DNA from 2 places in the Bacillus rugosus genome. Region 2 is predicted to be linked to the other one. Evidence: a T-box and tRNA genes for the amino acid it is inferred to sense, from the RefSeq annotation. Region 2 holds a T-box; the other holds one or more tRNA genes.
What was found. A T-box is a leader RNA that pairs with one kind of tRNA and senses whether it is charged. The one in region 2 lies ahead of glyQ (glycine--tRNA ligase subunit alpha), so its partner is inferred to be a tRNA-Gly.

Region 1: it has a tRNA-Gly gene. The T-box ahead of glyQ (glycine--tRNA ligase subunit alpha) is inferred to sense a tRNA for this amino acid. The anticodon was not compared.

The regions. Positions count from the first base shown of each region.
Region 1 covers NZ_CP096590.1:624,416-627,833, forward strand. The annotation lists gene M0696_RS03285 (glycoside hydrolase family 26 protein) at 1-81, shown strand, start outside; gene M0696_RS03290 (manganese catalase family protein) at 132-986, opposite strand; tRNA gene M0696_RS03295 (tRNA-Arg) at 1,322-1,398, shown strand; tRNA gene M0696_RS03300 (tRNA-Gly) at 1,413-1,486, shown strand; rRNA gene M0696_RS03305 (16S ribosomal RNA) at 1,585-3,134, shown strand; rRNA gene M0696_RS03310 (23S ribosomal RNA) at 3,304-3,418, shown strand, end outside.
Region 2 covers NZ_CP096590.1:2,490,040-2,493,457, reverse strand. The annotation lists gene M0696_RS12550 (YqzL family protein) at 1-109, shown strand, start outside; gene recO (DNA repair protein RecO) at 146-913, shown strand; T-box leader at 953-1,128, shown strand; gene glyQ (glycine--tRNA ligase subunit alpha) at 1,211-2,098, shown strand; gene glyS (glycine--tRNA ligase subunit beta) at 2,091-3,418, shown strand, end outside.

The sequences.
Region 1 (3,418 bases), 1.9 Mb from region 2:
TCAGCTTTATATAACGACAGCTGGACACTCAATAAGGGAGAGATATGGAATGGTGATTCTTTAACACCTATCGTTGAATGAATACGAAGCAGAAGGTGCTCAAGAAGTTTCTTGAGCACCTTCATACCTGATCAGGCATTCATATCGCCTAATCCAGGACTGTGTTCATTTGGCATTTCCGGAAGCACTGGAACAGGGAACCCTGCCGGAGGCTCTATTACTTGTAACTCTCCGCCATTTCTGCTCGGGGATGTTCCTTGATAGATTTCGCCAATTCTTGTCTCATCCAATCTGAAGTTAAACTGCGCATTGTGGTATCCTAATTCAACATACTTTCTGCACTCAGGGTATTTATTAATGTCGTAATTCGGCACAGGTAAGAGCTTCGCCCACTCAACGCCCAATGTCTCGAGCGCTTTCGCAAACGCATTCTGGTGAGCATTGTCGCGTACAATCAGAAAAGCAAGAGTTTCCCGAAACGTCTGATTCGAGCTCATTTCATAAATTCTTGTTTTTTGCAGCACGCCTGTTGATTCAAGAAGCAAGTTATCCAATAGGTCGGTAATTAAGTTTCCATGGTTATACACCCATGACCCATTCCACGGATTGCCTCCTGCATCAACAGGTAAGGAACTTTGCGCCCCAATTATATAATGATGAGGGTTAGCATGTTTAATCGCTTCATCAAGTGGTGCCTGATCTGCACCTTGACTGCCGACTCCTTCTCCGCCTGATTCATCTAATAGAGCATTAATTGTGTTTTGAACCAGTTCAACGTGGGCAATCTCCTCTAAAAAAATGCCACGGAGCAGATCGCGGTACTGTTTTTGTTTTCCTCTGAAATTGGAGCTTTGGAAAAAAAACTGCATCATCGTACGCATTTCTCCGTAATGACCGCCCAATATTTCCTGAAGGACCTTAGCTGCTGCCGGGTCTGACTTATCTGGCTTAATGATATTTATCAGCTCTTCTTTGTAGTAATACATAACACGCCTCGTTTCTTTTCTAGTGATTGGTTTCTTATATCCTTTGTAAAAGGAGATAAAGTCTATACATGATAAAGCGTGAAAGAATAAAATAAAAAAATATAGAAAAAGTATTGACCGAATGAAATACACATGGTATATTATTAAACGTCGCTGATGAACAGCACGAAACAAAACGGAAAACAAAAAAGTTTTTCTAAGGTGTTTACAAGTTTTTAAAAACGTGTATAATAAGAAAAGTCGAATTGAAAAAAAGATTTGCTCTTCAAAAAACATTTTAAAAACTTCTTGACTTTAACTTCAAATGATAGTATGATAGTTAAGTCGCTTGATAAGCGCCCGTAGCTCAATTGGATAGAGCGTTTGACTACGGATCAAAAGGTTAGGGGTTCGACTCCTCTCGGGCGCGCCATTATAAGATACCACGCGGGTGTAGTTTAGTGGTAAAACCTCAGCCTTCCAAGCTGATGTCGTGAGTTCGATTCTCATCACCCGCTCCATTATTAGAATGATCTTTGAAAACTAAACAAGACAAAACGTACCTGTTAATTCATTTTTATAAAATCGCACAGCGATGTGCGTAGTCAGTCAAACTACTTTATCGGAGAGTTTGATCCTGGCTCAGGACGAACGCTGGCGGCGTGCCTAATACATGCAAGTCGAGCGGACAGACGGGAGCTTGCTCCCTGATGTTAGCGGCGGACGGGTGAGTAACACGTGGGTAACCTGCCTGTAAGACTGGGATAACTCCGGGAAACCGGGGCTAATACCGGATGCTTGTTTGAACCGCATGGTTCAAACATAAAAGGTGGCTTCGGCTACCACTTACAGATGGACCCGCGGCGCATTAGCTAGTTGGTGAGGTAATGGCTCACCAAGGCAACGATGCGTAGCCGACCTGAGAGGGTGATCGGCCACACTGGGACTGAGACACGGCCCAGACTCCTACGGGAGGCAGCAGTAGGGAATCTTCCGCAATGGACGAAAGTCTGACGGAGCAACGCCGCGTGAGTGATGAAGGTTTTCGGATCGTAAAGCTCTGTTGTTAGGGAAGAACAAGTACCGTTCGAATAGGGCGGTACCTTGACGGTACCTAACCAGAAAGCCACGGCTAACTACGTGCCAGCAGCCGCGGTAATACGTAGGTGGCAAGCGTTGTCCGGAATTATTGGGCGTAAAGGGCTCGCAGGCGGTTTCTTAAGTCTGATGTGAAAGCCCCCGGCTCAACCGGGGAGGGTCATTGGAAACTGGGGAACTTGAGTGCAGAAGAGGAGAGTGGAATTCCACGTGTAGCGGTGAAATGCGTAGAGATGTGGAGGAACACCAGTGGCGAAGGCGACTCTCTGGTCTGTAACTGACGCTGAGGAGCGAAAGCGTGGGGAGCGAACAGGATTAGATACCCTGGTAGTCCACGCCGTAAACGATGAGTGCTAAGTGTTAGGGGGTTTCCGCCCCTTAGTGCTGCAGCTAACGCATTAAGCACTCCGCCTGGGGAGTACGGTCGCAAGACTGAAACTCAAAGGAATTGACGGGGGCCCGCACAAGCGGTGGAGCATGTGGTTTAATTCGAAGCAACGCGAAGAACCTTACCAGGTCTTGACATCCTCTGACAATCCTAGAGATAGGACGTCCCCTTCGGGGGCAGAGTGACAGGTGGTGCATGGTTGTCGTCAGCTCGTGTCGTGAGATGTTGGGTTAAGTCCCGCAACGAGCGCAACCCTTGATCTTAGTTGCCAGCATTCAGTTGGGCACTCTAAGGTGACTGCCGGTGACAAACCGGAGGAAGGTGGGGATGACGTCAAATCATCATGCCCCTTATGACCTGGGCTACACACGTGCTACAATGGACAGAACAAAGGGCAGCGAAACCGCGAGGTTAAGCCAATCCCACAAATCTGTTCTCAGTTCGGATCGCAGTCTGCAACTCGACTGCGTGAAGCTGGAATCGCTAGTAATCGCGGATCAGCATGCCGCGGTGAATACGTTCCCGGGCCTTGTACACACCGCCCGTCACACCACGAGAGTTTGTAACACCCGAAGTCGGTGAGGTAACCTTTTAGGAGCCAGCCGCCGAAGGTGGGACAGATGATTGGGGTGAAGTCGTAACAAGGTAGCCGTATCGGAAGGTGCGGCTGGATCACCTCCTTTCTAAGGATATTTACGGAATATAAGACCTTGGGTCTTATAAACAGAACGTTCCCTGTCTTGTTTAGTTTTGAAGGATCATTCCTTCGAAACGTGTTCTTTGAAAACTAGATAACAGTAGACATCACATTCAATTAGTAATACAAGATATCACATAGTGATTCTTTTTAACGGTTAAGTTAGAAAGGGCGCACGGTGGATGCCTTGGCACTAGGAGCCGATGAAGGACGGGACGAACACCGATATGCTTCGGGGAGCTGTAAGCAAGCTTTGATCCGGAGATTTCC
Region 2 (3,418 bases):
AGGAAATGTTGATACGTATCTTCTTTTTAAAGAACTGGAAAAAGAGAACATGGAAAGACCCGAAGAACTAGAAGATGAGCTAGCCCGATTTGATTATCCAATTTTATAAACCTCTTGGCCGCTCCTGCTTTAGGAAGGTGCGGAAATGCTGACAAAATGTGAAGGAATCGTTCTTCGCACAAATGATTACGGAGAAACGAATAAAATCGTTACATTACTGACAAGAGAACACGGAAAAATAGGTGTTATGGCAAGAGGCGCCAAAAAACCGAACAGCCGTTTATCAGCAGTCAGCCAGCCCTTTTTGTATGGTTCATTCTTAATGCAAAAAACAACGGGCCTCGGAACGCTTCAGCAGGGTGAAATGATCCTCAGCATGAGAGGCATCAGGGAAGATTTGTTTTTAACAGCATATGCTGCGTATATTGCTGAGCTAGTCGACAAAGGCACAGAAGAAAAGAAGCCAAACCCTTATTTGTTTGAATTTATTTTAGAATCGTTTAAACAGCTGAATGAAGGAACAGACCCGGATGTTATCACCTTCATTGCTCAAATGAAGATGCTCGGTGTCATGGGGCTGTATCCTGAGCTGAATCACTGTGTGCATTGTAAAAGCCAGGACGGGACCTTTCATTTTTCTGTCCGTGAAAACGGTTTTATTTGCCACCGCTGTTTTGAAAAAGATCCTTACAGGGTTCCGATCAAACCGCAAACGGCAAGGCTTTTGAGACTGTTTTATTACTTTGATCTATCGAGGCTGGGCAATGTGTCCTTAAAGCAGGAAACGAAAGCTGAATTAAAGCAAGTGATTGATTTATATTATGAAGAATATTCAGGGTTATATTTAAAATCGAAGCGCTTTTTAGATCAAATGGAAAGCATGAAACATCTTATGGATGAAAACAAAAGTTGACATCTGGTCCATCTTTTTATATGATCATTTATTATAAAATATGTTGCAGTGAGAGAAAGAAGTACTTGCGTTTACCTCATGAAAGCGACCTTAGGGCGGTGTAAGCTAAGGATGAGCACGCAACGAAAGGCATTCTTGAGCAATTTCAAAAAAAGAGGCTGGGATTTTGTTCTCAGCAACTAGGGTGGAACCGCGGGAGAACTCTCGTCCCTATGTTTGCGGCTGGCAAGCATAGAGACGGGAGTTTTTTGGTTGCTGCCGCAGTCATTTTATGAAGGAAAAGTGGAGGTGCTTGAAATGAATATTCAAGACATGATTCTAACCTTGCAAAAGCATTGGTCCAGTCAGGGCTGTGTGCTAATGCAGGCTTACGATGTAGAAAAAGGGGCCGGCACGATGAGCCCATATACATTTTTGCGCAGTATCGGCCCTGAGCCGTGGAAAGTGGCTTATGTAGAGCCTTCCAGACGCCCTGCAGACGGCCGCTACGGGGAAAACCCGAACAGACTGTATCAGCATCATCAGTTTCAGGTCATTATTAAACCGTCTCCTGATAACATTCAAGAGCTGTATTTAGATTCCTTGCGTGCTCTAGGAATTGATCCGCTTGAGCACGATATCCGTTTTGTTGAAGACAACTGGGAAAATCCGTCTTTAGGCTGCGCGGGTCTTGGATGGGAAGTATGGCTTGACGGAATGGAAATTACACAATTTACGTATTTCCAGCAGGTCGGGGGACTAGAGTGTAAACCGGTCTCTGTAGAGATTACGTACGGAATTGAGCGTCTCGCGTCTTATATCCAGGATAAAGAAAATGTTTTCGACTTGGAATGGACGTCAGGGTTTACAGTAAAAGATTTATTCATGATGGCGGAATACGAGCATTCCGTTTATACGTTTGAAACATCAGATGTCGATATGCTGTTCCAATTGTTCAGCACGTATGAAAAAGAAGCGATTAAGCAAATGGATAACGGACTTGTTCATCCAGCATATGATTATGTGCTGAAATGCTCGCACACTTTCAACCTGCTTGACGCCAAAGGTGCGATCTCTGTTACCGAGCGGACAGGCTATATCGCAAGAGTGCGGAATTTAGCGAGAAAAGTAGCAAAAACCTATTATGAGGAACGAGAAAAACTAGGGTTCCCAATGCTTAAAGGGGAGGGTTCTTCTCATGAGTAAACAGGATTTACTTTTAGAGATCGGTTTAGAGGAAATGCCGGCGCGCTTTTTAAATGATAGCATGGTTCAGCTTGGCGAAAAGCTGGCAAGCTGGCTTAAAGAAAAAAATATCACTCACGGTGAAGTGAAGCTCTTCAATACACCGAGACGTCTTGCTGTATTCGTAAAGGATGTAGCAGAAAAGCAGGATGATATAAAAGAAGAAGCGAAAGGGCCTGCGAAAAAAATTGCCCTTGATGCAGACGGCAACTGGACAAAAGCGGCAATCGGCTTTTCAAAAGGCCAAGGGGCTAATGTGGAAGACCTGTACATGAAAGAAGTGAAAGGCACAGAATATGTATTCGTGCAAAAATTCCAAGCCGGCCAAGAAACGAAATCGCTTCTGCCGGAACTGAGCGGCTTAGTTACAAGCTTGCATTTCCCGAAAAATATGCGCTGGGGAAATGAAGATTTGCGTTATATCCGGCCAATCAAATGGATTGTCGCTTTATTTGGACAGGATGTCATTCCATTTTCGATCACAAACGTTGAGTCTGGACGTACAACACAAGGACACCGTTTTCTTGGACATGAAGTGTCAATTGAATCACCTTCAGCTTATGAAGAGCAGCTGTTAGAACAGCACGTTATTGCAGATCCTAACCTTCGGAAACAAATGATTCAATCTCAGCTGGAAGCAATGGCTGCAGAAAACAATTGGAGTATTCCAGTTGACGAAGATCTACTTGATGAAGTGAATCATTTAGTAGAATACCCGACAGCTCTTTACGGTTCATTTGAATCTGAGTTTCTGTCAATTCCTGAGGAAGTGCTTGTCACGACAATGAAAGAGCATCAGCGCTACTTCCCTGTCAAAGACAAGAACGGTGATTTGCTGCCTCACTTTATCACAGTCCGAAACGGGAACAGCCACGCGATCGAAAATGTGGCCCGAGGCAATGAAAAAGTGCTGCGCGCGCGTCTATCTGATGCTTCATTCTTCTACAAGGAAGATCAGAAACTAAACATTGATGCAAACGTGAAGAAGCTTGAAAACATTGTTTTTCATGAAGAGCTTGGTTCTCTTGCTGATAAGGTTAGAAGAGTCACTTCAATCGCAGAAAAGCTTGCCGGCCGTCTTCAGGCTGATGAAGTTACATTAAAACATGTGAAGCGGGCTGCTGAGATTTCTAAATTTGATCTTGTCACGCATATGATATATGAATTCCCTGAGCTTCAAGGGATTATGGGCGAAAAATATGCGAGAATGCTTGGTGAAGATGAAGCTGTGGCTGCGGCAGTGAACGAACACTATATGCCTAGATCAGCGGGAGGAGAAAC